DNA from 3 places in the Lysinibacillus sp. NPDC096382 genome. Region 3 is predicted to be linked to each of the others. Evidence: riboswitches for the same ligand, from Rfam matches in the RefSeq annotation. Region 3 holds a riboswitch; each other region holds the start of a gene.
What was found. A riboswitch is a leader RNA that binds a small molecule or an ion and turns the genes downstream of it on or off. The one in region 3 is predicted to bind thiamine pyrophosphate.

Region 1: another riboswitch for thiamine pyrophosphate. It lies ahead of ACIQZA_RS04380 (ABC transporter substrate-binding protein); the one in region 3 lies ahead of thiW (energy coupling factor transporter S component ThiW).
Region 2: another riboswitch for thiamine pyrophosphate. It lies ahead of tenI (thiazole tautomerase TenI); the one in region 3 lies ahead of thiW (energy coupling factor transporter S component ThiW).

What each region holds. Positions count from the first base shown of each region.
Region 1 covers NZ_JBIWFC010000002.1:117,769-129,030, forward strand. The annotation lists gene ACIQZA_RS04350 (spore germination protein) at 1-1,037, opposite strand, end outside; gene ACIQZA_RS04355 (HesB/YadR/YfhF family protein) at 1,166-1,456, opposite strand; gene plsY (glycerol-3-phosphate 1-O-acyltransferase PlsY) at 1,476-2,078, opposite strand; gene parE (DNA topoisomerase IV subunit B) at 2,744-4,720, shown strand; gene parC (DNA topoisomerase IV subunit A) at 4,717-7,149, shown strand; gene ACIQZA_RS04375 (TetR/AcrR family transcriptional regulator) at 7,841-8,449, opposite strand; TPP riboswitch at 8,656-8,765, shown strand; gene ACIQZA_RS04380 (ABC transporter substrate-binding protein) at 8,917-9,912, shown strand; gene ACIQZA_RS04385 (thiamine-binding protein) at 9,914-10,204, shown strand; gene ACIQZA_RS04390 (ABC transporter permease) at 10,204-10,974, shown strand; gene ACIQZA_RS04395 (ABC transporter ATP-binding protein) at 10,952-11,262, shown strand, end outside.
Region 2 covers NZ_JBIWFC010000007.1:201,951-213,212, reverse strand. The annotation lists gene ACIQZA_RS12770 (sugar phosphate isomerase/epimerase family protein) at 1-349, shown strand, start outside; gene ACIQZA_RS12765 (hydrogenase maturation protein) at 1,081-2,778, shown strand; gene ACIQZA_RS12760 (YfbM family protein) at 2,880-3,377, shown strand; gene ACIQZA_RS12755 (thiazole biosynthesis adenylyltransferase ThiF) at 3,643-4,662, opposite strand; gene ACIQZA_RS12750 (thiazole synthase) at 4,659-5,426, opposite strand; gene thiS (sulfur carrier protein ThiS) at 5,429-5,632, opposite strand; gene thiO (glycine oxidase ThiO) at 5,644-6,774, opposite strand; gene tenI (thiazole tautomerase TenI) at 6,775-7,494, opposite strand; TPP riboswitch at 7,494-7,599, opposite strand; gene ACIQZA_RS12730 (hypothetical protein) at 7,818-8,150, shown strand; gene ACIQZA_RS12725 (DNA topoisomerase III) at 8,445-10,619, opposite strand; gene ACIQZA_RS12720 (hypothetical protein) at 10,969-11,148, shown strand.
Region 3 covers NZ_JBIWFC010000001.1:38,719-49,980, forward strand. The annotation lists gene ACIQZA_RS00195 (hypothetical protein) at 1-1,390, shown strand, start outside; gene ACIQZA_RS00200 (AAA family ATPase) at 1,402-2,397, shown strand; gene ACIQZA_RS00205 (DUF58 domain-containing protein) at 2,394-3,269, shown strand; gene ACIQZA_RS00210 (vWA domain-containing protein) at 3,281-5,026, shown strand; gene ACIQZA_RS00215 (VWA domain-containing protein) at 5,010-7,607, shown strand; gene thiW (energy coupling factor transporter S component ThiW) at 7,744-8,253, opposite strand; TPP riboswitch at 8,371-8,478, opposite strand; gene ACIQZA_RS00225 (MFS transporter) at 8,543-9,739, opposite strand; gene ACIQZA_RS00230 (ABC transporter substrate-binding protein) at 9,951-11,024, opposite strand; gene ACIQZA_RS00235 (ABC transporter permease) at 11,021-11,262, opposite strand, start outside.

The sequences.
Region 1 (11,262 bases), on a different contig from region 3:
AAGGGGACTCCTTCTCGTTGAGATGCAATACTTATTAACATAGGAGTTGGTAGCATTTCTTGATGAAAGGTGGTAATCGCTACGTAAAGCGATGGCGCTATCAAGGCTAGGCCAATTCCAAAAAATCTCAATAAACGTACAAGAGTACTAATCATCCAATGCTGATAATAATCTTCAGCAGATTGTAAAAAGGATGTAAATAGAGCTGGGACAATTAGGACAAACGGTGAACCATCCACTAGAATTGCAATTTTTCCGTCTAATAGTTCACCAGCAATAACATCAGGTCGTTCAGAATTATAAACTGTAGGGAATATGGTGGTTTTAGAATCTTGAATAAAATCTTCAATGTAGCCGCTTTCTAAAATACCATCAATATTAATACGATCTAATCGGGAAAGAACCTCCGCTACTATTTTGTCATTCGCAATGTCATTTAAATACATAACAGCAACATCCGTTTTTGTTACTTCACCGACAATACGGGACTTGATCCAGAGATTCGGACTTTTAATTTTCCGACGGATCAGAGCCGTATTCGTACGCAATGTTTCCGTAAATGCTTCCCGTGGACCTCTAATGACCGACTCTGTTGAAGGCTCCATAACAGCCCTATCTTTTGCACCTTTTGTACTTGTTACAATTCCAGTTGAAGATTCATCTAATAAAATGACCGTATCACCATTCAAAATCGAATTGTACAGTGTTGAAAAATCGAAAATATCATTAACATCGCCGACTGTTAAACAAGAATCTCTTAAATAGCGAATAATCTTGTCTGTTTCTGTTTCATCACTTGCCTCAATATCAAGCATTAGTTTATCAATTACAGAATCAGAAATGCTTATTTTATCGGTTAAGCCATCTACGTAGATGATCGCGAAAACATATTTTTCAGCTTTTCCAATGGTAATTTCTCGTATGATAAGGTCATTACTATTCCCGAGTGCGTTTTTAATTATCTTCAAATTTTGAGAAAGAGAACTATACAGTTGGTCATTGTTTTGGGAGGTATCAGTAATTTTAGAAATAGACATTTTCATTTCCTCCTCAAGATTTTACATAACTATAGAATGTACAACTTTGAAAGAAGATAAACTAAGGTTGGAATAGATTCAAATAAAAAAACAGTGTTCCCTTCGTTTAAACGAAAGGGAACACTGCTTTATTTTTTATACTCATATTTTAATTCGTCATTTGTAACATCCACATCTACATATAAACTGTGATTATTGAAAAACCATAAATCTTTTTCATCTATATAGTAGGTAACATCGTCAATAACTTTCTTAACACCAATGTTGAATGGTTCTTCGCGTGTCATACCTAGGGAAAAGCCTTCGTGAAAAGGACTGGAACCACCATATCTAGCATAAAAACGAATCGTATCTCCGGATTCTATTTCCATCTCTTGTTTGAACCATTGTAAGGCTTCATCTGTTAGTACAATATTCATTAGAATGCTCCTTTCTATGTTACAACCATTTCACCTTTGGTTCAGTACCATTTTTAATGCGTGCAATATTTGCTCGGTGACGGTAAATGATAAAGGTAAATAAACAAGCTATTAAAATACCTAACGCAAAGTCGCCTGTAACAAAATAATAAACGATTGAATAAATAAGTGCTACTAAAGCGGCAATCATGGAAGTTAAACTTACAATCTTTGTAATTTTTAATGTTACAATAAACGCAATAAATAATAAGACAAAAAGAGGCCATGAATAGCCTAAGAGAACTCCAGCTGATGTTGCTACCGCTTTCCCTCCGCGGAAACCTGCAAAGATTGGGAACATATGACCAATAACGGCTACTAGTCCAAGTAATAGCGAATGGATAGAGACATTAGAGAATAGAGGAAGAGCTACAAGTAATACGGCTGCTGTACCTTTTAAGACATCCATAATCGTTACGACGATTCCTGCTTTTTTTCCTAAAATACGAAAAGTATTTGTCGCACCTAAATTACCACTTCCATGTTGGCGAATATCAGTTTTATAAAAAATTTTGCCTATCCATAATCCAGAGGGGATCGAGCCGATTAAATAAGCACATAAAATAATAAGTCCATTTAGCATATTTGGACTCCTTTCATTCATTGATTAACACTTGGTACTAATAATATGTAACAAATATTCTACACTTTTTCTCTATAATCTACAATGACATGAAGGAGATTTCTAAGTGTATCTTGAATTCATTACAAAAGATAACTATTTTTCAAGGATTTTTATATGTATATGATTTTAGGTTTGTCTTTTAGACATGATTCATGTAGGCAGCATGAAAGCCCTTTCTAAAAATATAGGTAAAAAGGCAATTTTGTCAATCACCCATTCCTTTGGTAGAATAGAAGTCTATCTTTAATTTCTAGAGTAAACTAGTACGAATTTCTTTAGACAGAAGAAACCCATTTATTACTGTACCTGTATATTTTTCAGAGAATAGTCAAATGCTTTTGAATGAAAGTTCAAAGCCCTCAGCTATTCGTATCGTTTTGAAAAAAAGTAATGACCAGTGCAACTAAAACTTATAGCCCTGCGTCAAAGGAAGAGAAGAGTTCATGATACATATTGGAGCAACTATTGCAAATTTTTCTTCCGGTAAAACAGATCAAAACGATGAAGCTGTGAGGAATTTTAAAAATTTTTTGGGCCTGTCACTAGATATTGTTAGGAAATGCTATTATTATTAGGAAGAGAATATAAATAGAACATGCGTTTGTTTTTTGGAGGGGAAATTTTTGACGAATAAACAGTCACCAAGCGTCTATAATGATGACGCCATTCAAGTATTAGAAGGATTAGAAGCGGTACGAAAACGACCCGGCATGTATATCGGTTCTACGGATGGCCGTGGACTTCATCACCTAGTATATGAAATCGTCGATAATGCGGTGGATGAAGCACTGGCTGGCTTTGGTTCTCATATCATTGTCATTATTCATAAAGATCAAAGTATCAGCGTTCGAGACTTCGGCCGAGGAATGCCAACAGGTATGCATAAGATGGGGAAACCGACTCCTGAGATTATCTTCACTGTCTTACATGCCGGTGGTAAATTCGGACAAGGCGGCTATAAAACAAGTGGTGGCTTACATGGTGTAGGTTCGTCTGTTGTTAATGCTTTATCCACTTTTTTAGAAGTTACGATTCATCGCGATGGTAAAAAATATCGACAACGTTTTGAAAACGGTGGCCATCCTGTGACGACATTAGAAGAAATTGGACAAACAAAGCAGACAGGAACGCTTGTTCATTTTCTACCAGATGACACGATTTTCTCTGTAACAAAATACAATTATGATACGCTTGCAGAACGTTTACGTGAGTCAGCGTTTTTATTAAAAGGCTTAAAAATTGAGTTAATTGATGAACGCGAGGAAGGCAAAGGTGATGTTTTCTTTTATGAGAACGGCATTGAAGCTTTCGTTGCGTATTTGAATGAGGAGAAAGACGTCCTTCATCCTGTTAAGTATGTGGAAGGGATCCAAGACGAAATTGAAGTTGAATTCGCCTTTCAATACAACGATGGATACTCAGAAACAATCCTTTCATTTGTTAACAATGTGCGTACACGAGATGGTGGGACACATGAAACAGGTGCCAAGGCAGCTTTAACACGTGTTTTTAATGAATATGCACGTAAAATTGGCCTGTTAAAAGATAAAGATAAAAATCTTGAAGGGACAGACATCCGAGAAGGCTTAGCGGCGATTGTTTCTGTTCGTATACCAGAGCATTTACTACAATTTGAGGGTCAGACGAAGGGCAAGCTTGGTACGAGTGAGGCACGCTCGGCAGTAGATAGTGTTGTTTCGGAGCAAATTTTATATGTGCTTGAGGAAAATGCAGAATTGTCTGCATCTCTTGTTCGTAAAGCTATTCGTGCCCAGCAAGTACGTGAAGCGGCTCGTAAAGCACGTGAAGATGCCCGAAACGGCAAGAAGAGCAAAAAAGCCAGTACCATTCTTTCTGGAAAATTAACGCCTGCACAATCTCGAAATGCAGCGAAAAACGAGCTGTATTTAGTCGAAGGTGACTCTGCAGGTGGCTCTGCAAAACAAGGGCGAGATCGTACGTTCCAAGCGATTTTACCTTTACGTGGTAAAGTTATTAATACAGAAAAAGCAAAGCTGCAGGATATTATGAAAAATGAAGAGATTTCAACGATTATCCATGCCATTGGTGCTGGCGTCGGAACAGATTTCTCTGTCGAGGATTCAGCGTATGACAAAGTCGTTATTATGACCGATGCTGATACTGACGGAGCGCATATTCAAGTGCTGCTGTTAACGTTCTTCTATCGTTATATGCGACCATTGATTGAAGCTGGAAAGGTATTTATCGCATTACCACCACTTTATAAAATATCAAGAGGCACTGGTAAAAAAGAAGTGATTGAATATGCTTGGACTGAAAATGACTTACAAGCGGCCATTAAAAAAGTTGGAAAGGGTTACATATTACAACGTTATAAAGGGCTTGGTGAGATGAATGCTGACCAGCTGTGGGATACGACAATGAACCCTGAAACACGTACATTAATTCGTGTGACGATCGAGGATGGTGCACGTGCTGAAAGACGTGTGACAACTTTAATGGGCGATAAAGTAGAGCCGCGCCGTAAATGGATCGAAGCTAATGTAGACTTCGGTATGGAGGATGATTCAAATATTTTAGACAATGAATTCATCCAACAGGAGGAGGACCAAGCATGAGTAGTACGGAAAAATTTCAAGATTTACCTTTAGAAGAAGTTATGGGTGACCGTTTTGGTCGCTATAGTAAATATATTATTCAAGACCGCGCGTTGCCTGATGCACGTGACGGTCTTAAGCCTGTGCAACGACGTATTTTATATGCGATGTTTACAGAGGGCAATACGAACGATAAACCCTTCCGTAAATCAGCAAAAACTGTCGGTAATGTTATCGGTAACTATCATCCTCATGGTGATAGTTCAGTATATGAAGCTATGGTGCGTATGAGTCAGGATTGGAAAGCGCGTCATATGCTCATTGAAATGCATGGGAATAACGGTTCTGTTGATGGTGACCCACCGGCAGCGATGCGTTATACCGAGGCAAGGCTCTCTGCTATTGCAGAGGAGATGCTACGCGATATTGGCAAGAAAACAGTTGAACTTGTACCGAACTTCGATGATCAGGATATGGAGCCAACTGTTTTACCAGCTCGTTTCCCGAACTTACTAGTCAACGGCTCAACTGGTATTTCGGCCGGTTATGCGACAGATATCCCACCTCACGCACTTGATGAGGTGCTAGACGGTGTTCTTATGCGTTTAGATAACCCAAATACCACTGTCGATGATTTAATGACCGTTATTAAAGGGCCTGATTTCCCAACAGGTGGGATCATTCAAGGTGTCGATGGCATTAAAAAAGCATACGAAACAGGACGCGGTAAAATCATTGTGCGTGCGCAAGCAGTCGTTGAGCCAATTAAAGGTGGCAAGGAGCAAATTGTTATTACGGAATTACCGTACGATGTTAATAAAGCAAATCTTGTGAAGAAGATCGATGAGCAACGTGTCGATAAACGACTTGAAGGAATTGCGGAAATTCGTGATGAATCGGATCGTACAGGCCTACGTGTTGTCATTGAACTGAAAAAAGATGTTCCTGGACAAGGAATTTTAAACTATTTGTTCAAAACAACTGATTTACAAGTAGCTTATAATTTTAATATGATTGCTATCCATAATCGTCGTCCGACAATGATGACATTGCCATTGTTACTGGATTCTTATATTGCCCATCAAAAGGAAGTCGTGACGAACCGTTCCATTTATGATTTGCAAAAGGCAAAAGATCGTTCGCATATTGTTGATGGCTTGATCAAGGCACTGTCCATTTTAGATGAAGTCATTGCAACGATTCGTTCTTCTAATGATAAACGAGATGCGAAAACGAATTTACAGGTGAAGTTTGACTTTACAGAAGTGCAATCAGAGGCAATCGTTAGCTTGCAATTATACCGTTTAACAAATACGGATATTACGGAATTGCGTGCTGAACAGGAAGAATTAAATAAATTGATTGCTAAGCTTGAAGGTATTCTTAATAGTGAAGCAAAGCTTGTACGTGTTATTAAACAGGAACTACTTGACATTAAAAAGCGTTTTGCAGAGCCACGTCGTTCAAAAATCGAACAAGAAATTGAAGAAATCAAAATTACGTTAGATGTCCTTGTCCCAAGTGAAGAGGTCGTAGTGACTGTCACAAAAGATGGCTATATTAAGCGTACATCTACACGTTCACATGCAGCTTCGAATGGTCAGGATTTTGCGATGAAGGATTCCGATTATTTATTATATGAAGCAAACTTAAATACACAGCATCATCTACTGCTGTTTACAAATCGAGGCAATTATATTTATCAGCCTGTCCATGAACTACCTGATATTCGTTGGAAGGATCTTGGTCAGCATATTTCTAGTATTGTACCGACAGGGAAAGATGAATCTATTATTGCTGTATACGGTTTTGAGACTTTCGAACAGGCCAATACGTATATTTTAACAGCTACGAAAGATGGACAAATTAAACGCTCACCTGTAGCAGATTATGCTGTTACACGCTATTCGAAACCGATCAAAACGATGAATGTTAAGTCAGGCGATGAAATGATTTTTGCAGGTATCGTGACAGACGAAGTAGAACTACTGTTAACGACAGATACTGCCTATGCTATTCGTTTCCCAATAGAGGAATTGCCAGTAACGGGTGTTAAAACAGGCGGTGTTAAAGGGATTACGCTGAAAGACGGAGAAGCATTAGTTGGCATCAATGTTTTACCGCCAAATGCCACTGCGTATGTTGCGATTGTGACACATCGCGGTGCGGTGAAAAAAATGAATGTTGCCGAAGTAGAGATGACGAGTCGTGCAAAACGCGGCTTAAAAGTGTTAACAGAATTAAAAGCGAACCCACATCGTATCGTGGCTGTAGTAAAGGTTACAGATGAGGAACAGTTAACGATTGAGATGGAAAAAGGTGTGCAAGAGATCCTTGATGTACAAGCATTAACTCGAGCAGATCGCCATTCTAATGGCTCCTTTAAAGTAGATATAGCTACAGACGGTGCCATCTCACATGTCTTTACGGTCAAAAAAGAAGAGAAATAACATGACTAGCCCATGCTCTATAGAGAGCTGGGCTTTTTTTAGCTAATTGAAACCAATAAGTGGGTTCTTTGTCTAACATATATACGGGAGGATTGTATGATGCTTTACATAATGATAAAGTCAGTTGAAATCTGGTTTGATCGATTAATGGAAAGACAATCTTTAAAAAGAAACAGGTACTTTTCTTTCATTTCCTTCAATTTCTTTAGCGTATAGCGATTTTGTTATTATGTAGTACAAAAATGTATCAGTTAATCCTAGAATAAGGAGTAATCCGCTCATATATAAAGGGCGAATACACTCTCCAATGATAATTAATAGCGAAGATACAATTATTGCTCCGTAGGTAGTCAAGCTATTAAAAGCCATATAAATGCTACGAGCGTTTGATGGGGCAAGTTCTCCTATCATTGCCTATTTTATAGGGACATACATCAGTTCACCAATTGTTCCAATAAACAAGGCAACAAAAAGAAACAACACGCTATTTGAAGAAGCAAATACACTAAAACATATAGAGAAGATCAACATTCCTGTAACAAGAGTCCAGCGCTCACTGCACTCAAAGGAAGTAATGGTTTCTTAGGTTCTTGGCCTGTAATAGTGTCAAAAAGGGAATCATCTATTTACCATGTAGATCAAAAATTGAATTTCCTAATTTTATAGAGTATGGGTGTAGGATGGAGAAGGTTTAAGTATTAGAGATAGGTCCGAATAATCTAAGGGCTTGTCTCGTTATATCCTTCCATACCATGTTTGTATATTCATCAATAAACGTTAAACGCATTCCGTTTAAGATGGATAAGTACGACTCAGCAATTAATGAAGGTGATTCTTCATAAAAGTAACCAAGCATTTGCCCAGCTTCAATAACTGGATAAATACAGTCTATAAATAATTTTACAAAATCATCTAGTTCTTTAAAAAGCTTTGGAAATCGATCAGGTCTTGCAAGATCCTGTTGAATTAAACGTAGGTATTCACTTCTCGTTGCAAAAAGTTGCACATGACAATCTATCATTTCCTTAATTACTTCAAGAGGATCACTTTTAAAGTGTTCATCTATTTCAATAAAATATGGTTTGATTTCCTCCAGGGGCTCCAATATTGCCGATTCATAAAGCTCTTCTTTGGAATTAAAATACGTAAATACGGTGCCAAAACTAACTCCTGCTTCCTTTGCTATGTCCGCTACTTTGGTCTCTGCAAAACCATTCTCACTATATAATTTAATTGCGGCGTTTAGAATGGCAAATCTTTTTCTTTTCTTTTTTTCATCATTAGTAAGTCTAGGTTCCATTTAGATTCTCCGTTGAAGGGTTTTGTGTATGTTTACCTAGCACTCCCGAAGATGATTTTTACAAAGAAAAGGACATTGCGGTTATTCAACAAAAGGAATTGAAGGAAGGCATGGAGCTTTAAAATTAAATTAGCAGCGCTTTCGGCAAATAGAGCCTTGTCATTTCCGGATAGATATGGGTATAATAATCACGAAAAGTTCATATGGAAAGAATGTAGGGGGGCTGGTGTTGCCAGCTGAGATTGTGTCCGATAGACACTGACCCTTTGAACCTGATTTGGCTCGTACCAGCGTAGGGAACATCTATTCAAAAAGAAAGTTTTTGATATTGATTGTAAAACGTCTGGGAGGAATCCTGGGCGTTTTTTGTTTTCAGACTTTTGTTGTATACACAGACCGTGAACGCTTTCTTCTGGTAAAGACATTCATTCATGAACATTTCACACTACTTACTTGGAGGATTGAGCATGAAAAAATGGTTATTGGTCCTAATGGCTGCACTTTTCACATTAGTGGGCTGTAGCGAAAAAGAGGCTAAAAAGGATACTAAAGGATTAACAAAAGTATCGGTTGTCCTAGATTGGGCACCGAACACAAATCATACCGGTTTATATGTAGCGGAAAAACTTGGCTTCTTTAAGGAACAGGGCTTAGATGTAGATATAATATTACCAGGCGAAGCGGGAGCAGATCAGCTTGTGGCGTCTGGCAAGGCTCAGTTTGGCGTAAGTTATCAGGAAGGGATTACACAGGCACGTGTGCAAGATGTACCTTTAGTATCGATCGCGGCGATTATTCAACATAATACTTCTGGCTTCGCATCCATTGCATCAAAAGGCATTACTTCACCGAAGGATTTTGAAGGTAAAACATACGGTGGCTGGGGGGCGCCACTTGAAAAGGCAGTACTGCAATCACTAATGCAAACAAAAAATGCAGATATTAATAAATTAGATATTGTCAATGCAGGCGATATAGATTTCTTCACAATGATGAAAAAAGATATTGATTTTGCGTGGATTTATTATGCATGGACAGGTATAGAAGCAGAACTGCGTGGCGAAAAACTGAACATGCTATATTTAACAGATTATAGTGATCAGTTAGATTATTACACACCTGTACTTGCTACAAATGAAAAAATGATTAAAGATAATCCTGAAACGGTAAAAGCATTTGTCGCTGCTACAGCAAAGGGCTATGAATATGCGATAAAACACCCTAATGAAGCGGCAAATATTTTACTAGAAGCAGTACCTGATTTAGATAAAAACCTTGTGCATAAAAGTCAGGAATGGCTAGCAGATAAATATCAAGATGACGCTGCACAATGGGGCGAGCAAAAGCTAGCTGTCTGGGGAAATTACGCGAAATGGATGGCGGACAACAAAGTTTTAGAGGGCGAATTTAACGCAAAACAAGCATATACAAACGACTTTTTACCGAAAAAGGAGACAAAGTAACATGGCAAACTCATTAATAAGTGTACAAATTATCCCGAAAACTGAAACATATGAGGATGTGATCCCGTTTGTCGATGCAGCGATTACGGTTATCGACGCATCAGGGGTGAAATATGAAGTTCATCCATTAGAAACGACAATGGAAGGTGAGCTATCGACTTTACTACAAATCATTGAAAAAATGAATGACAAGATGATTGAGCTTGGTGCTATTAATGTCATTACGCAAGTGAAAATTTTATATCAGCCATCTGGTATTACAATGAATACACTAACGGAGAAATACAAGTAATGAGGCAGGCTTTCAAACAAGGAAGGACGATAATTTTTATCGCCTTCCTCTTATTCATATGGGAACTTATTGTCCGTTTTGCAGACGTACCACATTGGCTATTGCCTACACCAAGTGCCATTTTGAAAGAAGGCTTTCAATCGTATAAGACGTTTGTGCCACATGCTATAGCGACTGTTCAATTAGCATTTCTAGGCCTTGCCATTGGAATAGTGTGTGGACTAACGGTTGCTGTGCTATTACATCGTTTTACGTTTGTGCGGGAGCTATTTTATCCTATTCTTATTATGTCACAAAATGTCCCGGTGCTCGTTCTAGCACCGCTCTTAATTATTTGGTTTGGCTTTGGTTTATTGCCAAAGCTCATTATTATTTGTCTGGTGTGCTTTTTCCCGATTGTTATTTCGGCAATGGATGGCTTCCGTCAAACCTCACCTGAGCTGAAACATTATTTTGAAATGATTGGGGCAACTAAATCACAAACCTTTTGGAAACTTGAATGGCCATATGCGTACCCGTCGATTTTTTCAGGCATTAAGATTGCGGCGACGTATAGTGTTATGGGAGCTGTCATTGCAGAATGGTTAGGTGCGAAAATGGGGATTGGCGTCTATATGACATTGGCGCAATCATCATTTCGAACGGATCGCGTGTTTGTAGCGATTTTTGCCATCATTTTTTTAAGTTTACTATTATTTAGTGCTATTCGATTATTAGAAAAACTTGTTGTGAAGGGGAGAGGAATCTATGCTAAGCATTCAAAACATTGATAAATCCTTTAATGCTCTTCCGGTTATTCGCGATTTATCATTTGAGGTCAAGGACGGGGAATTTGTGGCGATTATCGGACCGTCAGGCAGTGGTAAAAGCACACTCTTTCAATTAATTGGTGGTGTCTCTTCTATTGATAAGGGAGCTATTTTATTAAACGGTACAGATATCCAACAAAAAAGAGGAACGATCGCCTATATGCCTCAGCAGCCCTGCTTACTACCATGGCGTACGATAGTAGAAAACGTTGCGATTGTCGAGGAGCTTCATCGCAAACCAAATATTGA
Region 2 (11,262 bases), on a different contig from region 3:
AAGCCTACGAGTGAACTTTGACGTTTTGCATATATGGGAATCAGGGATAAATCCTATTGTCGCCACAAAGCAACTTCGTCCTTATATCTCACATTTTCACTTTAAAAATATTGCCTCACGTGCACAACTTGATGTTTTTTCTCCAAACAATGTTTATGCTGCAGCAGGGTCTAGAGAAGGGATAGTTCCATTGTTTGAAGGTGCAATTGATTATAAAGAATTTCTAGCAGAAGTACTTTCAATCGTGGAGGTAGAAGCGTCATTGGAATGGTTCGGATCGAATGTGAAGAGCGTATTAGCAAAAGATGTACAGGAGGTTAAGAAGGCGTTGCAGTTGGTACAAGTATAATATGTAAAAGCTAACTATCCGTTTTCGTAAATAGAGAGAGGCAGAGAAATCAGTAAATTTTTAAAGGGAAATCCGAAAAATCAGAAAAAGTGCGGGAAATCAGGAATTGATTTCTCGCACTTTTTAAAGTTTTGACTAGTTTTGTCCATTCCACCTCATCAGCAATAGATACTTTTACTGAAACGCCTTCAGCTTAGTGGACTTAATTATAACCAATTTACTTTACCAAAGCGTACTCATCAAATGACGAATAATTGAAAAACTAAAAATGCAAAAAGTCTTTTTCTGAAAAGTGGGTCAAACTATTGATATATCACCATTTCCAACGTTTATAAATTGGTTATTATTGATAATTTGTCTATTATATGTCAATTTTGTGATTTTGAAGTTTTTTAATTTTATTTATTTTGTGTCTTGCATTGACTCACATCCCTCGAAAAAATAAAATGAGAACATTGGGAAAATTTCCTAATTAAAGGGCGCTTCTGCAAAAGGATTTTCAGGGCTTGAAATAGAAAATGCCCTCTTGTATGATGCATGATTGTCAACTAGAAAATGACTCATCATCACATAAGGAGGACTCCATTAATACGAACCAAAAGATCAATCAAGTATCAGAAAAAACGCACGCCATTGGTTCAATGGGGTATACATTGTGTATCTAAAAACAATAACAAGCTCTGTTATATTTTGTTTATCACTACCTAATAGAAAGATATTGGAGGATTAAAATGAAAATTTTATTTATAACATCCGCACATAACAGCATGAGCCAACGCTTTTACGTTGAATTGACAGATAGAAAATATGAAGTGGATATTCATATCACCACAACAATAGATGCAATGATTCAAGCAATAGAAGTTTCAAAGCCAGATTTGATTATCTGTCCGTTCTTGAAGACCGCCATCCCAGAGGAAATTTGGAAGAAGTATGTATGTATTATTGTACACCCTGGTATTAAAGGGGATAGAGGACCTTCTTCTATTGATTGGGCGATCATGGGACAGGAGAGAGAATGGGGAGTTACACTACTTCAAGCAGAGCAGGAAATGGATGCAGGAGATATTTGGTCTACAAACAATTATTCGATGCGTGAAGTTAGTAAAAGCACGCTATACAGACATGAAGCAACACATGCAGCTGTAAAAGGATTACTTGATTTATTGGAGAAGTTTAAGGCGTATCAAAAGGGAGAGTATTTTCCTGAACCATTAGATTATAATAATTCAAATGTGAAAGGTACACTTTTACCAACAATGAAACAATCTGACCGTAGAATTCATTGGCTTAGTGATAATTCTGAAACTATTGCAAGAAAAATTCGTGCTGCTGATAGTAACCCTGGAGTTCTCGATACTATATTCGGTGGAGAGTACTATTTATTCGGTTGTCATGTAGATGACAGAATAGTTGGGAATAGTGGGGAAATTCTTGGCTATCGTGATGATGCAGTATGTGTAGGAACGATTGATGGGAGTGTTTGGATTAGTCACGTAAAGAAAAAAGGAGGGATAAAATTACCAGCATCCCTTGCTCTATCACATTTATTAAGGAATGTTCCTGAATTACCTATTAATCCTTTTGACGATATTGAAGGGAGAACATACAGAGAAATCTACTATAATGAAAAAAATCAAGTAGGATACTTGCATTTTGATTTTTATAATGGCGCTATGCACACCTCACACTGTAAGAAACTTCAACAAGCCATTATAGAAGCTAAAACAAAAAATAGTAAAGTATTAGTTTTAATGGGTGGGCATGATTTTTGGTCTAATGGTATTCACTTAAATACTATTGAATATGCTGAAAATCAAGGGGATGAATCGTGGGAAAATATTAATGCGATTGATGATATGATTCTTGAAATTCTAAATACACCAGACAAAATTGTTATGACTGCTATGCAAGGAAATGCTGGTGCGGGAGGGGTCATACTAGGTCTTACAGGTGATTTTATTTTTGCAAGAGAAGGTGTTGTTTTAAATCCTCATTATAAAAAAATGGGGAACCTATATGGTTCAGAATATTGGACGTATTTATTACCAAAACGCTTGGGGAAAGAGTTAGCTTTTGAAATTACTGAAACATGTCCTGCCTTAAGTACATTAAAAGCACAAGAAATCGGATTAATTGATGATTATTTTAAAGGTAATGTCCAAGAATTTAATGAAAAAATACAAAAAGTTGCTGAATATTGGGCATCTTCGTCTCTTTATGATGAAATTATTGCAAATAAACAAGCAGAACGAGAAAGAGATGAAAAAGAAAAGCCATTAGCAGAATATCGCCATGAAGAATTAGAACAAATGAAGATTAACTTTTATGGAGAAGATAAAAGTTACCATATTGCACGGAAAAAATTTGTCTATAAATTAGCTTGTGATCAGCCAAGCGTTCTTCTAAATGATAAAATAACGATTTGAAATAATTAGTGCTAATTCCCTTTCATCAGAATGGGGCGGACCAAACGCCCCGTTTTGAATGATGAGATATAATTGATAGAAAATAAAGGGGAAGATACACGATGGGAATTATGGCCAGTTACTTATCATTAAACAATGCTTTAGCGGATGAAATTGCCGACTTAAATAATTTCCATATCGTCAAGCGACTTGAGGAGCTTATGGAAAATCATAGCTGTCCCGTAAATGAAATGGATAAATTATGGGACGGATTGCATTGTTTGCTAACAGGGATCTCTGCCTCACAGCCAATCGAGAACCACCCATTAAGCGAGGCCATTGTCGGCGTTCACGTGCTGGATACTGAAGAATTTGTCAGCGTCATTGGTTCTGAAGAGCTTCCCCGGATTTTAGAAGCTCTTCATTCTATGGATAGGACTGTCTTGCAGCAACAATTCAAGCCAGCAATTTTTAGAGCCAAACAGATTTATCCGGATATTTGGGCGGACGATGAAGCCGTGGAGCTTTTCGCAGAACTTATAGCGGAACTCGATCAATTAATCCATTTTTATGAACAAAGCCTTGCCCGGGGGCATGACATATTAATCAGCATTTATTAAAACCGCATCAATCTTAAACTGTACCCTATCGAGAGATCTACTCGATAGGGTACAGTTGGAGATACGAAAGGGTTTATTATATATCCTACCAAAGCGGTACAAGATAGGGGGAAAATGGAGTTGCTACGCGGTGCTTATGAAGGTAAATTTCAAAAGCAGTATATAAAAAGAAAACCCGAACTATTAGGAAACATTAAATGCATTTCGTCATGTAGTTCGGGTTTTTCAACAGCTAAAAACTTTTTGTCCAGCCTCATTCAAATTTTTATCCTAAATAGCGATGATACAGTGTTTTCGCTTCTGCAATATCTTTTGTTCCGTGGATTAAAACTCGCCCGTCTTTAAAAATAACCAAACGGTGATCATCGACAGTATAAGATAACAGATAAGGGTTGCGCTGAACATTTCCGCCTTGCTGCAAAAAAACTTTTTCCAGTTTGGCTAAATCCTGTTCTTCTTGCGCGGAAGGCCGGATTTGAACAGAATCTCTTCCGCATAGTATAGCTGTTTTTGTTTGATTTTCAAAGGATAGGTAGGGATATGTCCGATTGTTCCCGCATGATGGGCAATCATCTTTTTTCATCTTATCCACTTTTATTGCACTATATTGGTTTTTCCAAAGATCAAAAGATAGTAATTTATTCCGCAATGCTGCTGTATCATCCACTAATATTTTTAAAGCTTCACTTATCTGATGGGCAGTAACCATTTGCACGGTAGGACCGATGATTCCCGCGGTATCGCACGTTAAACCTCCGATAGGAACTGTTTCCAATAAACATGAAAGACAAGGGTTTTTTTCAGGAATGATCGTATATGTAATACCATAGCTCCCCACACATGCGCCATAGATCCAGGGTACTGAGTATTTTTGCGAGACATCATTCATCATCATTCTTGTTTCAAAGTTATCGGTCGCATCAATCATGAGATCGGCCTGTTTTGCCCATTCTTCTAGCTCAAACACTGACGCATCCGCTACTATTGCTTCGACCGTTACAGTTGAATTGATGGCCTCCAGGCGTTTTTTTGCTGCAATCGCTTTAGGCATCCTGTTTTTTGCATCATCTTCAGCGTATAGCTGTTGACGCTGCAGGTTTGACCATTCCACATAATCTCGGTCCACAATCGTCAGTTTACCTATTCCCGCGCGGACTAGTGCTTCGGCATTTGTTGTTCCCAGCGCTCCAGCTCCAACAATCAATGCATGTTTAGCTGAAATTTTTTGCTGTCCGGATTCCCCAATCGGTGCAAATAATTGCTGTCGTGAATAGCGATCATTCATCCAATACTCATCCCTTCCAAAGGACTGCTCGCTGTGGCATAGCGTTTCTTCGGAATTCTACCAGCTTCAAAGCCAAGGCGTCCGGCCTCAATAGCAAGTTTCATAGCTTTTGCCATCTTGATAGGGTCTTTTGCGGCAGATACAGCTGTGTTTAATAAAATTCCATCAGCACCCAGTTCCATTGCCATTGCTGCATCAGCAGGAGAGCCGATACCAGCATCGACAATAACGGGCACCGTTGCTTGTTCAATGATAAAACTCAAGTTAAGCGGGTTAATGATTCCCCGTCCGGAACCAATCGGTGAGGCTCCTGGCATTACGGCATGGCAGCCTAATTCCTGTAGCTTTCTGGCTAAAACAACATCATCTGATGTGTACGGAAGAACAATAAACCCTTCCTTTATTAATTCTTCTGTTGCTTTTAACGTTTCAATAGGGTCAGGAAGCAATGTTTTGTCACATCCAATAACCTCTACTTTAATCATATCGCAAAGGCCGGATGCTTTCGCAAGCTTTGCAATGCGGACGGCCTCGACTGCGTTTTTGGCTCCTGCTGTATTTGGCAATAAAGTATATTTTTTAGTATCAAGCTTTTCTAAAAAATTTGGCTGGTTCGCTTCAAAGATATTCATTCTCCGAACGGCAAATGTCAGGACTTCTGCCTTCGATTCAGCAATAGCCTGCTTTTGGATATCAAAATTAGGGTATTTTCCTGTTCCAAGCAGCAAACGGGATTGAAATGAATAAGGACCTATTTTTAACATAATTATCCGCCTCCAACAAAATGTACAATTTCAATGCGATCCCGGTCAGAGAGCCGGGTTTCCAGATGATCAACTTTGTTTAGAATCTCTCCATTTACCTCAATTACAACTACTTTATCTAGCAGTTTGTAATATTCGAGCAGATCCGAAACGTACACAATTTCCTCTGACAACTTCAAATTTTCTCCATTTAGTATTACTTCCAAGATCTGTCCTCCTAACTAAGCAATATTTGAGATCGATCAATGCGAAACGCAGAAAGAAACTGCTCATCTTCCACTTGACCTGTAAGCAACTGGGCTGTGAGTTTGCCAGTAAGTGGGCTTAATAGAATTCCGTTTCGATAGTGTCCGGTAGCTACAAATAGCCCCTTAATATTAGGATGCTCGCCAATATAGGGAATCCCATCATCTGTCTGCGGCCTTAATCCTGCCCACACCCGTTCCCACGGGGCATCTTTCAGCTGGGGAATCAGCTTAACGGCTTGTTCAATCAAGGTAGAAATTCCTCCAGCCGTTACTTGTTTATCAAACGTATTTTCCACGACTGTGGCCCCAATGTAAATTTCGCCATTCCGCTTAGGAACAAAATAACAGCGTTTATCTGAAAAAATCGACCTGTGAACGATTGGCTTATTCGGCTTTACAGAAAAACATTCTCCTTTCACAGGATAAACGGTCATGTTGATCCCCGTATTTTTCATTAAATCGGCAGCCCAGGCGCCGGTAGCGACAACGACCTGTTCACAATAGACGGCTCCCGCTGATGTGTATACTCCTTTGACAACACCGTTTTCATAGATAAAAGAAAGGACCTCTGTATTTTCGCGGATTGCTGTACCAAAATGCTCTGCTGCTTTTGCGAAGGCAAGTGATAATTTTGCAGGCTGAACATGGCCGTCATTTGGAAGGAACATAGCACCGACAACAGTTGGTGCTAATGCAGGCTCCATTTCTCTTACTTGTGTTGCATCGAGCCATTGGATGCCGGAATCCCAGTTCTGCTGGAACAATACCTGACTTTTTAACTCTGAAGCTAATTCTTCCGTTTCTGCAATTTTTAACATGCCTTTATTCACAAATTCGATATCGATCCCCGTATATTCTAGTAATTCGTTGGTGATGGAGGGGAACATCGCCTGGCTTTTTAATGCCAATTGGAAAAATGGACCGTCGTGTTCAATTTCCGCTTGTGCTGCCAGCATACCTGCTGCTGCACTGGAGGCTTCGCAGGCCAAAGTTCCTTTTTCAAGAATGACGACTTTTTTTCCTAGTTTAGAAAGTTGATAGGCAATGGAAGAGCCATTAATTCCTCCCCCGATAATGGCAACATCAAATGTATTTTTCACTCAACACATCTCCATTTTAACTTCTTTTTGGTAGCCTTTTATTGCAGCTAATGGATCATCGGCGTTTAAAACGCCCGACAGCATAGCAATACCGTCGGCCCCGCTGTTTATCACCTGTTTAGTATTTTCAGGAGCAATACCGCCGATTGCAATAACAGGAATATCTAGTGAACCAGTAAGCTTTTTTAATTCCTCTAAACCCCTTGGTTCCAATCCTGGTTTTGATTGGGTAGAAAAAATATGACCATATATCACATAGTCGGCTCCCAAGCGTTGAACCTTTTTTCCTTCTTCGACCGAGTGAATGGAGCAACCAACCGTCAATTGTGGAAAGTTGGTTTTAATCATAGATGCATCCAAACTATGATAGGCTAGTTGGACTCCTTTGGCACCTGTAATAACGGCAACATCCACCCGGTCATTGATGATTATTTTGGATAACGGAACGCCAACTCGGGAAAGCAGGTTGACTGCTTCATATAATTCTTTTGCCGTCATTTGTTTTTCACGCAAATGGATAGCGTCGGCATATGGATGGATGTCTGCTAAGATTTCACTTAGTTGTTCCATTGGCATTTTTCCATTAGAAATGAGATGAATCGCTTTTGATAATAGGTTAATTGGGGTCACCTCTTTAAGACTTATCCGCCTTCCAAATGTAGGATGCAAAAAAGCCACTTTCTTTTTGGTAAAGAAAGTGGCTGGAGATGAAAAGGTCAAATTTCCGTATACCACTTCCCTACGCTGGTTAACCAAGTCAGGTTCATAGAGTCCCGAAGTCACACTTCAATCTCAGCCTTTACAAAGGCACCCCTAGCGGATAAGTTATTTATTTTATTCGATTTATTTTCAATATTAGCACTATTCATAAAGATGTCAATCATTAAGAACTAAAGTGAATAGATTACTAGGGGTTCCATTTAATGGGAAGTTTAGTCATGTTGAAGTTTTCTTTGATAAATTAGAAAGTATAGATTTCCAACAAGAAACTCGAAATTATTATTTTTTTTTAAAGGATTAGAAAAATTCGAGAAATTTTTGAAATGATATGGTTAGGATCAACTGAATTTTATCCTTCTTATGATGTACCAGAAACTTTGTATAAAGATACAATGTATAATAAATTTTACGAAAGAGAATGGAATGAAATAATACCGGAAAATCGTGAAGAACTTAATTTAATCAACGTTGATGAGTATTCTATGTTAATTGCTCTCATTAAATTAACTGATTCGGATCATCTTGATGTATTCTTCTTTATACTTGAGAAGAATATTGTATTTAGAGGAAATGGATTAGCATTTATCATTTATCGCGAACATAATCTTGATCTATTTGAAAAGATAGCTAATACCGAGAGACTCTCGCTGGATTAGGGTATGTATTAATTCAGATGTCACCATTATTTTTAGAGCTACTTAGAGCGATTGATAAGGTTGTTTAATAGAAAAAGACCACTCCGTGATGGGTGGTCATATTGTTTAAAAGGAGACCGACTTAACCGACTAAAACCGACCGAAGAAAGATTATTAAAGATTTTCTTTTACCTTTAATGATTTTTAAAGATAGTTAGCAAACAGCAAGATACTGATATATAAAGCTTTTGAGAATCAGTGATTTTATAAGAAAGGTCGGGTCATTCAACGATATGTTGAAAGTAGAATTGTTAGTTATTGTGGAAATTTAAAAGTAATCTTACGTTCTTTTTCATCCCAAATAAGGTGGGCATTAAAAGATTTCTCGCCTTTTTGAAATCCTTTTATCAAGTCTGTTTCACCAGCTGCCAAGAGTTTTTTTATATTCGATTGTGAAATAGTTTTTCTTAAAAGTTTCTTTGAAACCGAGAATTTACAATTAGCTGTTTTATAATTTGAACAGCCGTAAAAAGTGCCATGATCTATGATTGACCCTTCGCAAAGGATACATTTCCCAACAACTGTTTTTCTTTTATTATATTTTTTATTATACGGATTATTTGCAGTGATTTTATCGACTGCATTTTGATTAAATGCCCATTCCTTTTCACGCTTGTTAGCATCTGAAATCAATTTGTCAGCAAGCTTTTTTACTTGTTCCATAAATGCTGTAGGAGAAGCGTTGCCTTCACCTATTTCAGATAGTCGTTGCTCCCATTTGGCTGTCATGGAAGGGGACGTTAAGATACTTTCACCTAGTGCCTCAATGAGTAACATTCCTTTAGCCGTTGCGAAGACTTGGTTTTTCTTAACTTCGATATAGTTTCGATCTTTTAATGTACCAATAATTCCAGCGCGTGTAGCTTCAGTACCTAATCCTTCCGTTTTCGATAGGACCTTTTCTAATTCCGCATCTTCTAAATGTTTACCCGCTGTTTTCATTACGGTAATCAAATTTCCTTCAGAAAAACGATTTGGTGGCTGGGTTTCACCTTTTTTTACGTTCGCTTTCGCAACGATACCTTGCTCATTTTCATGTAATAGGGGGAGCAGTTCATCTTTGTCTGTAGGTGAGTTATCTTTAGAATGATAAATAACCTTACGCCAACCTTCTTCCATTAGCACTTTACCCTTAGAGATGAATTCTGCACGTTTATCAACAAGTGAATGAATCGTTGTGTAAGAAAATATGGCATTGTTGTAATGTGCTGCAATGACTTGTCTTGCAATTAAATCATAAATTTTTTCTTCTTCTGTACTTAGCTTTGCTACGTCTGGTATTTGCTCGGTAACAATAATTGCATGATGATCGGTTACTTTTTTTTCATTCACATATCTTTTATTATTCATAATTGAACTTGTCGGTGGCGGAAGAAGACTTTTGTATTTATCAATTTTACTTAAATGCTCTAGTATCTTTGGTAGTGTTTTTGCTTCTTCATTCGTTAAAAATTGTGAATCAGATCTTGGATAGGAAACAACGCCCTTTAAATAAAGTTTTTGCAAAATATCCAGCGTATTTTGTGGTGAGAATTTATAAGCTTTGTTTGCTGTAGCTTGTAATGCAGATAAGTTGAATAACAATGGAGGAGCATATTCCTTTGTTTCTCTTTTAATACTATTAATTTCTACTTTTTTATTGATACAGAAATTAGCAATAGCATTAGCTTGTCGTTCTTCTTGAACTCTTGAATTGTTATCTTTATGCCATTTCGCTTTTAACAATTTTCCATCAAAATTAAACTCTGTTTCCACTTCCCAAAATGGTTCTGATTTAAAATTCGCAATTTCATGCTCTCTCTTTACTATTAGTGCAAGTGTAGGTGTTTGTACACGACCAATTGAAAATACATCTTTCACGCCATTTCTTTTGAGGAGTACCGTGTATAATCTAGATGTATTAATGCCAATTAGCCAGTCTGCACATGAACGACTTAGTGCTTCAAAATAAATGTCGCGTGTCTTCTCTTCTGGTAGTAAATTTGCAAACCCATTTTTTACAGCGTTTTCTGTTAAAGATGATATCCAGAGACGTTTCATCGGTTTATTAACACCGCATACTCTTAAAATGGTACGGATAATCAATTCACCTTCACGTCCAGCATCACCACCAATAATGATTTCTTGAATGTCTGGTCTTTTTACTAAACTTTTAATCACATTAAATTGTTTATACTTTGACTTAGTCACTTTATATTCAAATCGATCTGGAATAATAGGTAAAGTTTCTAATGTCCATTTTTTCCATGTAGGATTATATTCTTCAGGGGCTTTCAGTTCACATAGATGTCCAATCGCCCATGTGATAAGTGCTCCACCTGGAAAGTATGTGTTTGGCTTAACTTCAAAAAAACCAGGTTTTTTTGTAAAAGAAAAGGGGGCAGCTAATTTTGCAGCCTGGTCTGGTTTTTCTGCAATTACTATTTTCATATGCTTTTCTCCTATTAATAATAATTACAACTTTATGTTTAATAATTATAAATGAATTTTAAGTATAACGGTTATATTAATAATTGTGTCCTATCTTTTATTAGGAAATCCAATTAGGTTGACTAATAATCTAGGCTTTTAGACATTTTAATTCAGTCAAAATAACAAACCATGTAACAACACCGCCTAAAGAAAAAACATTATTACGAGTAATGGAGACGTGTGGTAAAGGGATTGTAAATGAAGATAGTAATGAAATCATGGAGGCTATTTTAAGCGGTTATAGCATTGGTACCCCGGCTCTCGGGCAGAGACGATAAAGAAACTTATTACAGTCGGCTATTTAGCTATGGAAAATAAAAATTTAGTGTGTACGGAGCTTGGTAAAAACTTGGTAGAAAATTTTCTTGTAAAAGATTTATTTGATTTAGCGTTAACTGGTAGATTAGAAAAAACATTATCGGAAATTAAAAAGAAAGTTTACGAAGGAACAGTTCCTACATTTAATTGTTATTTTTCCGTCAAATAGTGTACTGTGAGGAATTTGTATAGTAAGTAAGATAAATCACTATCTAAATTTATTTATTTTTCTAATAATAATTAATGTTCAATGGTGCTATTTTACGGCTATTAAACGCTCGTT
Region 3 (11,262 bases):
GCAATTACGAAAATATATTCAACGTGCAAAGACGAGTTTAACAGTAGAAAGAAGCATTCCAATTGCACAGTACGGCTTGTTTTTGGCATTGCTTTCGAGTGCTGCCCTATTCCTTGTTTCACGGCTCTTTGTTTGGCCGTATTATCGCCAAACAGCTCTTGCTATCTTTATCGCTGTCATACTAGCAACAGTGCTGTTTATGTGGTGGAAGCGTATAAAAGAAAAGGAAGCATTGCATACACTGGATGATTATTTTACTCACAATGAGCTTGTGACAGCCTTATCGTTCGAGGACGATAAGGACCCACTCGTTCAATCTCTACTAACGAAAGCAATCGAGAACGTTGAAAAGGCGTTTGCTGATTTTAAGGCTCGAAAGAAAAATTTGATTCGTCCAAAAGCATTGATTGGTTTATTTGGAACAGCTGTCGTACTGGCCATTCTTTATATGTTCCCAGCAGCTTCACAAATTGAAGCCATTGAGGTGGAGAAAGAAAAAGCTGTCATTGAAGACGTAAAGAAGGAAGTTGCTAAATTAGAAAAAAAAGCAGAAACAAAAGAAGTGAAAGAGCAATTAAAAGAATTGCAAAATACGTTAAAAAAGACAGAAACAGCGGAAGAGGCATTACGGGAAGTCGTGAAAAAGCAAAAGGAGCTTGCTTTAAAGGAGCAACAATTAAAGGATAAACAAACAGCTAGTAAGGAGGGCGCTTCTGACGACAAAGGTTTATCGAAGGAAGAAGTGGAGCAATTGAAGGAGCTCGCCCAAATGCAGCAGGAGCTAACGCAAAATGCAAATGCTACTCAGACAGCTATGAGCAAGCTTGGGAAACCTGCAAGCAATACGCTACAAAATGCTATTGCGAGTGCCAATAGTGCCAACAACAATCAGCAAAACAATAATAATCCAAATCAAAATTCATCAGGGAATTCACAGCCGAACAATCAAACAGGACAACAAGGCCAAACTAATTCTCAAAATGGATCCCAACAGGCTAGTGGTAAAGGTCAGAAGCAAGGATCGAATCAAAGCAATCAACAAGGTCAGGGACAAGGTAATGGACAGGGACAAGGTAATGGACAAGGACAAGGTCGGGGCAATCGTTCAGGTCAAGGTGCTGGCACAGGACAGGGCGGCCGCGATTTATTAACGACACCAAGAATTGGTGGCTCTAGTCAGACTTCAGTTGATGGTGGAGCATTAGGAGAGGGATCACATGTTTCAGAACAACAAGGAAATGGCCCGATTACTAAAGGTTCTATCCGACCGTATGAGGAAGTTATAGGTTCCTATAAAGATAGCTATTTAGAAAGCTCAGAGCGTTTACAATTACCGAAAGATTTACAAAATGTCGTGCAATCTTATTTCACGTCAATTGAGTCTAAGTAGGAGGAAAAGGTATGGCATTTACAGAGCAACAATATGTTGAAATGAGTACGAAATTACAACAAGTGAAGGAAGAAATTCATCGCTTTATCGTTGGCCAAGAGGAAGCCATTGATTATACATTATACGCAGTCCTTGCTGACGGACATGCATTATTAGAGGGCCTACCGGGTTTAGGGAAAACGATGTTAATTCGTACAATTTCTGAAGTACTAGATTTATCATTTTCACGAATTCAATTTACACCAGATTTAATGCCAGCGGATATTACAGGGACAAGCATGATTGAGCGCACAGTTGATGGCAAGCAGCAGTTTACGTTCCAGCCTGGTCCGATTTTTAGCCAAATGGTATTAGCGGATGAGATTAACCGAGCAACACCAAAAACACAAAGTGCACTGCTTGAAGCAATGGGTGAAAAAACTGTAACAATTTTAGGAGATACAAAGAAGATGGCAAGACCATTCTTCGTATTAGCAACACAAAACCCGATTGAGATGGAGGGAACATACCCGTTACCAGAAGCACAAATGGACCGTTTCCTATGTAAAATTCTTGTGTCGTATCCTGAGAAAAGTGAGCTAATGGAAATTATGAAGCGTACAACAGGCGCTAAGGAAATTGGTTTACAAAAGATCATGGATACAGAAGCACTGATTGAAGCGCAGCAAATGGTTAAGGAAGTACTCGTTGCTGATGAAATGCTCGAATTTGCGACGGACCTTGTTGTGGCTACTCATCCTGAGAGAGTGGATGCCATTGATGAGGTCAAGCAATATGCCATGTATGGTAGCGGCCCTCGAGGTTTACAAAGTTTGATCAAATTAGCAAAGGCAAGAGCGCTTATGAATGGACGTTTCCACGTGTCTGTGGCGGATATTAAATCTGTAGCTAAGCCAGTGTTACGCCATCGAATGCTGTTGAATTATGAAGGGGAGGCTTCAGGTAAAACAGCAGACGATGTGATTGATGTCATTTTAGAAAAAGTACAGCAAGGTGTTAGCAGGTGACACAAAAATTATTATTGCCCGAAGATTGGTTAGCGAAAATCAGTCGCTTCCAAGTGGCAACGGCCTCCAAATTACGTGGGCAGCACAAGGGCTCGCACCGTTCGCAGCGCTTCGGGGCATCGCTCGATTTTTCAGATTTTCGTGAATATCATTTAGGTGATGATGTACGTCAGGTGGATTGGAACGTCTTTGCGAGAACTGATAAATACTTCATTAAACGTTTTTTAGATGAACAAGAAATGCGCGTACACATTTTGCTAGATACAACTAAATCTATGGGGGATCAAGCAAAATGGACTTTTGCCCGGCAAATTGTTGCCTCACTTGGTCTAATGGTGCTCGGTCGCGATGATCGCTTATCTTTTTCTTTCCTGCAGGATGAAGTGAGGCCACCGTTTCGTCGTAAAGGTGCCATGTATCGTCGCGCCTTTTTACAGGTGGTCACAGAGATTGAGCAAGCAACTTATACAAATAGCTTCGCACAGGGAGCTTTCAAAGCATTGCCTAAAGATAGTACCGTACTATTTATTGTGACAGACGGACTTGAGCCAATCGATGAATGGGAGCAACTTTTAAAAAGGCTACCACGCTTTGCGGGGGATGTCCGTATTTTGCAAATAATTACGCAAGAAGAAATAGCACCTGAGTATACGGGCGACGTACGCTTACTTGATCGTGAAACGGGTAGAGATGTAAATGTTACGATGTCTTCTAAAGTTCTGGACACATATAGGGCAAGACGTTTTTTACATGAAGAGGAATTTGAAGCAATTTGTCGGCGCTTCGGTGTTCGACAATTACAGCTTAAAGTAGAGGATGGATTGCAGCATGCCATCTTCCAACAATTATTAAAAGCACATTGGATTAGGTGAGGTGAGCCGTATTGGGCTTTAGTCAAATACTTTTTAGCTGGACGGCCATCATCCCGGTCATTGTCCTTCTATATTATTTCTTTCGAAAAAAATATACCGATCAAACCGTATCCTCCACACTTTTCTGGTCGGAAATTATGCAAGAAACCCGTGTGTCACCATACTTAAAACACTTACAAAAAAACGCACTGCTTTATTTGCAACTACTTGCTCTTCTTTTACTCGTACTAGCATTAATGAATCCATATGTTAAAAAGTCAACAATTGTTGGTGCGCAGACGATTTTCATAGTAGACACGTCTGCAACGATGTTAGCAGGGAAAGAGCAGTCAACATTTGATACACATAAAAAAGAAATGCTGTCATTGGTTAATGAACTTGACGGAAGACCTGTGACACTCATTACAACAGGCAATACGCCAAAAGCTATATTACAGCAGGAAACAAAGATTAAAGATATTGAAAAAGCTATTCAAGAGTTACAAGTAACATATGAAACAGCACAAATGAATAAAGCTTTAGATGTGGCACAGGCTTTTGTCGGTAATACACCAACATCTATTTATGTCTTTACAGATTCGCTCGATAAAAAGCAATTACCGATGGAAAAAGATACGGTGAAGTGGATCGTAAAAGGATCCGCAAAAGATTTAACAAATATCGCAATGACACGTTTTGCTGCTACTACAGATGGACAATCTGCTATGGCGCTTGTACAGTTACAAAATGATACGGACCAAGAGCAAAATGTAACACTTTCGATAGACAATGTTAAAGGTAAGAAAATAGTTGCGGAGAGTGTTGTATTACCTCCAAATGAAGCTATAACAAAAACATTCAAAGACCTTCCATTAGAAGATACTATGACTGCTAAGATAGATGCTAAGGACGATTATGCTGTTGATAATTCACAGCATGTATTGCTACAAACAGCTACTTCAAAAGTAGTTGTCGATCAAAGTATGCATCAACTCATTCAAAAAGGTTTGCAAACGATTAATAGTAGCGTGAAGATTGTTCCATCTTCACAAGTGGCTGACAATTTGGATGCCACTGTGGTGACAAATCAGACGGCGCTACTCGAAAAGATGGACAAGCCAATTGTATTATTTGGACGGGATGATGTTGAGAAGGTTGAAGCTACTGGGGAAATCAGTACAACAAGTGATGCATTGTTTGCATTTAGTGAGCTAAAAGATATTTACGTCAGTACTGTATATCCTGGATTCGACAACTATAAAACGATTGCATCAGTTGGAGACCAGCCATTTATTCAGCGTTCACCTGAAGGAGATATTGTTGTATTAGCTGATATTGCAGATACAGATTGGCCGTTGCATCCTTCATTCCCATTATTTTTATGGAGTGCTGAACAGGAGCTTTCAGCATCGATTGGTTCACTTGGTATTTTTACACCAAATGAGCAACGTGCAGTTGCTTTAACGCAAGGTGAGTGGAGTGTATATTCGCAGGAAGATGAGTTTTTATCGTCTATTACGAATGGTCTATTAACAGCACCAATGAAGCCAGGAATTTATACAGCTCGCTCAAATGATGAAGAAAAGCGCTTCATCGTACAGCTTCAAGCACAAGAGCGTGTGATTGAAAAAGGGACAAGCTATACACTTGGAGAGCTTCCAGACAATGGTAAGGAAGAAATATCGAAAACATCGTTCGTACCTTGGCTTATCCTTATCATCTTAGTATTATTTGTTTTAGAGTGGGAGGTGCAACGACGTCGTGGATTTACGAATTGATATGCCATTAGCATTGTTGCTTTTACTTCCATTGCTTATGTATTTTGGATGGACCTATTGGCGTGAACGTCAGCGACTAAAAAAAAGCCATATCGTCGTACTAGGTATTCGTATTGTGGCTATATGCTGTTTGGTTTTTGCACTTGCAGGGCCCTATATTTTATTGCCCGTAAAGGAAGAACAAGTATTATTTTTAGTGGACCGTTCTGCTTCAATGAATGGTACAGATGATGAGATGTCCAATTTTATAGCGGAAAGTTTACAGTCGAAAAAAGATGAACAGCTTGCAGGGATTTATTCTTTTTCATCGACTTTACAAACGGAAGCCATTTTATCGAAGTTTTTAAAGGAAGTGCCGAAGTTTACAGCTATAAAAGCAACAGATCAAACAAATATTGAACAGAGTCTACAGCTCGCTTCAGGTATTGTAGATCCGAAAAAAGCGACACGACTTGTGCTCTTAACGGATGGCAATGAAACAAAAGGGGATGCCTTAGAATTTGCATCGAAGTTTAAAGGGTCAAATATTAGCGTCGATGTAATGCCGTTTAACCAACCTGTTGCGAAGGATGTATCCATGAAAAGCTTTGTTACACCACAAGTTGCTTATGTTGGTGAGCAGCAGCAGTTAGTCGCTGAAATCAATGCAACTGTAGCAGAACAAGGTGAGCTATTACTATACGAAAACGATAAGCTTATTCACCGTGAAGCAGTGGAACTTACAGAAGGTTCGAATGTATTTACGTTTAAACATTCAGCAACAGCTGAAGGGCTTGTAAAATATGAGGCACTCGTGCAGGTTGAGCAGGATGCAATTTTTGAAAATAATAAATTAACAAGCGTCACGATGGTGCAAAGTGAGCCACATTTACTAATTGTTAATGGCTATGATACAGCATCACCATTTGCAGCGGCGCTAGGCAAACAATCAATTGCCTATGATGTTGTAAATGCTAAAAGTCTACCAAATGAACTTTCTAGTTATTTACAATACAATGCCATCATTTTTGATAATGTGCCAGGGCATTTAGTAGGCGAGGCAAAAATGAATGTCATTGAGCAAGCAGTGAAAAATTTCGGTGTCGGTTTTACAATGGTCGGTGGCGAAAATAGCTTTGGTTTAGGTGGCTATTTTAAAACACCAATTGAAACTTTACTACCTGTTGAAATGGAGATTAAAGGTAAGGAGCAATTGCCATCATTGGGGCTAGTTATCGTACTTGACCGCTCGGGAAGTATGTCTGGAGCAAAGCTAGAGCTTGCAAAAGAAGCGGCCGCTCGTTCAGTTGAAATGCTACGAGATGAGGATACGCTCGGGTTTATAGCCTTCGATGATCGACCTTGGGAAATTATTGAGACAGGACCACTTGGCAATAAGGAAGAAGCGGTGGATACGATTTTATCTGTAACGCCAGGGGGCGGTACCGAAATATATGGATCACTAGCTAAAGCTTATGAAAATCTAGCTGATTTAAAGCTACAGCGTAAGCATATTATTCTATTAACGGATGGTCAGTCTCAGCCAGGTAACTATGAGAACTTAATTGCACAAGGAAAAGAGAATGGCGTAACCCTATCAACGGTTGCAATTGGTCAGGATGCTGATGCCAACTTACTTGAAGCACTCAGTGAGATGGGCAGTGGACGTTTCTACGATGTTATTGATGAGCAGACGATCCCCTCGATTTTATCTCGTGAAACTGCCATGATTTCACGCACATATATTGAGGATAACCCATTCTATCCAACTATATTTAATGCGGCTGGCTGGAATACGTTATTTGCAAATGGTGTACCTAAAATGAATGCTTATATTGGTACAACAGCAAAGCAGGGAGCTACTGTTATTGCAGAAAGTGAGAAAGAGGATCCAGTACTAGCAGAATGGCAATATGGCCTTGGCAAAACATTTGCCTTTACTTCTGATTCGACAGGAAAATGGACAGGGGACTGGGCAAGATGGCAAAATTGGGGCGCTTTTTGGCAAACGCTTATTTCAAAAATGCTACCAAGTTATAATGATGTTGCCTATGATGTACGTCTAGAATCAGACGGCTCATTTGTCATCACTGATCCAACAAATGAAGCGGCGTTCTTAGATATTGTTGCTGTCAATGAAGCGGGTGAAGAACTTGATACACAACTTGAAACAATTTCAGCATCACAAGTTCGAGCAGTCGTACAAGCAGAACCAGGACTTATCTTCTTCCGCATTGCCGATGAAGATCAGACCATTTACCAGGCAGGCTTAAGTGTACCTTATAGTGCAGAGTATGAATTACGCCCAGTGAATGATAAGTTAATCGAAGCACTAACAAAGCAAACAGGCGGCTCTGTTTTGAAGGAACCGAGCGAGGTATTCCGTGAATTTACTAAAAAAGGTGCAGAACGTCAAAATATTGCGACATGGCTTTTATTAGCAGGGATGTTGCTATTCTTTATTGATATTACCATCCGACGCTTTGGTTGGCGCTTCTTAACTAGGCCGAAGAAAAAAGAACAGCCTGTAGAGGGAACACAGATACAGGAAGATGACACAAATGTTGCCCAGCTATTAAAGGGTATGAAAAAACGATCTTAGTAAGTTAAAACGATGGTTCATTGCTTTATAGTAATGAGCCATCGTTTTTTCCTAAATTGTTCCGATAAATAGATGAAACATTCCGATAAAATCTGAAATTGTTCCGATAAATCACAAATTTATTCCGTTAAATTACTCATCTCACAATATTTTTATCTAAAAAGGATTTACGATTTATAGTATTCTTCCGCAAATTGCTAGCAACGACTATACCTAAGACAGCACCAATAGTACTTGAGGTTAAAAAGGCTGGCATGAAAAATAAAGCAGCAACGTATGTCCCCATTAATAAATGTGCGTAAGGTACTGCGATAAGTGAGGCAATGATACCTGTCCCAAACATTTCACCGACACCGGCAAGCCATTGCTTGCCGCTGTATTTATAGGCAAGAGCTGCACATAGAGCGCCAATAACACTGCCAGGAATAGCTAGTAATGAGCCTGTGCCTGTTAAAATACGAATAATAGCTGTGACAAAGGCGACCATAACAGTAGGCACTGGTCCAAGAATGATAGCACCGATAACATTAATGGCATGCTGGACAGGGTAGGCACGAGCAATTCCCGTTGGTATTGAAACGAAGGTAGAACCAGCTACGGCAATTGCTACTAATATGGCCATGATTGTTAATTTTCGAATTGACATAATTTCCACTCCTTTGAAATGTTAATACCGCCGCAAAAACAGAGAGAATCGCCGCTAAAGCGTCAAAAAGCCGCTTCCTAAAAACAACAGGAAGCGGCCTTGCATCTACAAATAAAAAAGCAAGTGTCGACACTTCCCTCCGCTAGTGTGAACTAGATCAGGTTCAAAGGGTCCGTATATGACCATATACGTCTCAGCCTTTTAAAGACTCCCCTAGTGGTAAGAATTTAATTAATTTTTTCTCTTAATAATGTAGCATACTATTAAAAATAGTCAATAACTTTTCAGACTATTTTGTATCAGGATGCATAAGGTGTGGCGCTTTTTTCATTGTCCAAATAAGGGCAAGGAAGAAGCAAGCCATTAAAATAATAGCCCCGAATATATAAGGACTGTTCATATTCCAATCGAATAATATACCTGCTAAAGCTGGACCAATCATATTACCAAGACTCATATACGCATTGTTCAGACCAGCTGCAAAGCCTTGTTCATTTTCAGCAAGTTTTGAAATCAGTGTGTTGACAGCTGGACGAATCAATGTCGTAGCTGTAGAGAAGATGGTCGCTACAATCAAAATAAGTGCAAATCCAGATGCGAATAATATTAAGAAAATCGAAACGGATGCAATAAATAAATTGACTAACACTACTTTCATTTCGCCGAAGCGATTAAACAGCGGTGTAATAACAAACATCTGTACAACAACACCAAAAGCGCCACCCATAACTAATATAATGGCGATATCAGTAGGTGTGTAATTAAACTTATCTGTAACAAATAATGATAATGTTGTTTGGAAGTTAGCAATCCCGAAAGAGAATACAAGCATGATAATTAGCATGACAAAATAAGGCATTCGGACTGAACGGGCCATCTGCTTTGCAAGATTATCCTGCTTCTGCGCTTTTTTCGCTGCATTCGGTTTTGTAGCAGGCAATAAAAAGAACGATAAAATAGCTGCTAAGATAGCTGCAAACCCAGCGGTATAAAATGGAAAATGCAAACTAACTTTTGAGAGGAATCCACCGATACCTGGTCCGATCATAAAACCAAAGGACATTGCTGCCCCTATCATCCCCATACCTTTTCCTCGTTCCTCATACGTTGTGACGTCTGCCACAAAAGCCATTATAGGAGGTGCCACAAATGCGGAACCAAGGCCACCAAAAAAGCGTGCCAGGAAGAGCATCCACACATCTGTAGAAAGCCCGAAACAAATTTGTGCAAGTCCTGTTACGATAAGACCGAAAATAATGAGATTTTTACGACCGTATTGATCGGAGAGATTCCCAGCAATTGGAGAAAATATGAATTGTGCGAAGGCGAACGTTGCAATCAACATGCCAAGTACTTGTCCTGCGGCACCAAACAATTTTAAATACTCAGGCATGACAGGAATAATAATTCCGATACTCCCCATTGCGATAAACATATTAAACATTAAAATATACAAAGCCGCCTTATTAGACTTCTGCTGGGTCATCGAATACCCCTTTCTTTAATCAAATATACTACAGTCTACCATAAGACTTATACGTTTGCTATTGACTATAAGTCTGAGATTTACTAGAAAGATATGCGGATTCTCAAATACGGCCGGCTAGTTTTTCCACAGAAGCTTACTTCCAGATAAACGAAAAAAAGCTGTTCTCAACGTTTGTAACGTGAGAACAGCTTTGAATGGGTAAAATAGTTTATCGAATACTCATTTTAAATTCTAAGAACAGCTCATTGTATTTGCCTAAGTAATCAGGACCTAAGTTTTTATAAACTTCTAATGTTTTACGTTGTTCTTCAGAAGGATAGAAGCGCTTATCAGATACAACTTCTTTATCCATTAACTTCATCGCTGCAATATTAGGAGTAGAATAGCCTACATAATCAGCGTTTTTAGCACCCGATTCAGCTTTCAACATAAAATTAATGAAAGCATGTGCGCCATCAATATTTTTTGATGTTTTTGGGATAACCATATTGTCAAACCATAAGTTTGAGCCTTCTTTTGGTACAGCGAAGTCCAAATCTTCATTTTCTGACAACATATCTGCTGCTTGACCAGACCAAGTGAGTGCCACAGCGGCTTCATTATTAACCATCAGCGGTGTAATTTCATCTCCGATAATGGCTTTAACATTTGGCGCCAATGTGATTAGTTTATCAGTAGCTTTACGTAGCTCCTGGTTATCTAAAGAGTTGAGAGAGTAGCCAAGACTGTTTAAGCCCATACCAATCACCTCACGTGCACCGTCTACTAAAAAGACTTTACGCTTTAATGAAGGATCCCATAAGTCCTTCCAAGATGAGAAGTCTAAATTTCCAACGAGCTTTGGATTATAGACAATGCCGACTGTTCCCCAGAAATATGGGACAGAGTATTTATTGTTCTTATCAAATGGTAAATCTAAAAAATAAGGATCAATATTTTTTAAATTAGGGATTTTCGTTTTATCTAAAGGAATAAGTAAGTTTTCTTCCTTCATTTTTTCAATCATATATTCAGAAGGTACGGCGATATCGTAAGCTGTACCACCTTGTTGAATTTTTGTCATCATTGCTTCATTGGAATCAAACGTTTCATAGATGACGTGAATGCCTGTTTCTTTTTCAAATTGCTTCAGCAAATCCGGGTCAATATATTCTCCCCAGTTAAAGATGGTTAATGTATCTTTACCACTTTTTCCACCACCGGCACTTAGGGCGTCAGCAGTATAGAATAATAGGGCGGAAACGACAAGGATTGCGATTGTTGCTTGAATTAATTGCTTCATTGAGTTCCCCCCGTTCTTTTACTAGCGCGGCTTGTAATGAAGTAATAGCCAACTACGACGATAACCGTTACAAAGAATACTAACCCAGAAATAGCGTTAACTGTTAAGGAAATACCTGCACGTGCCATCGAATAAATTTCAACAGATAAAGTACTAAAGCCGTTACCTGTCACGAAAAACGTTACCGCAAAATCATCTAGAGAATATGTTAAGGCAAGGAAGAACCCTGCAAAAATAC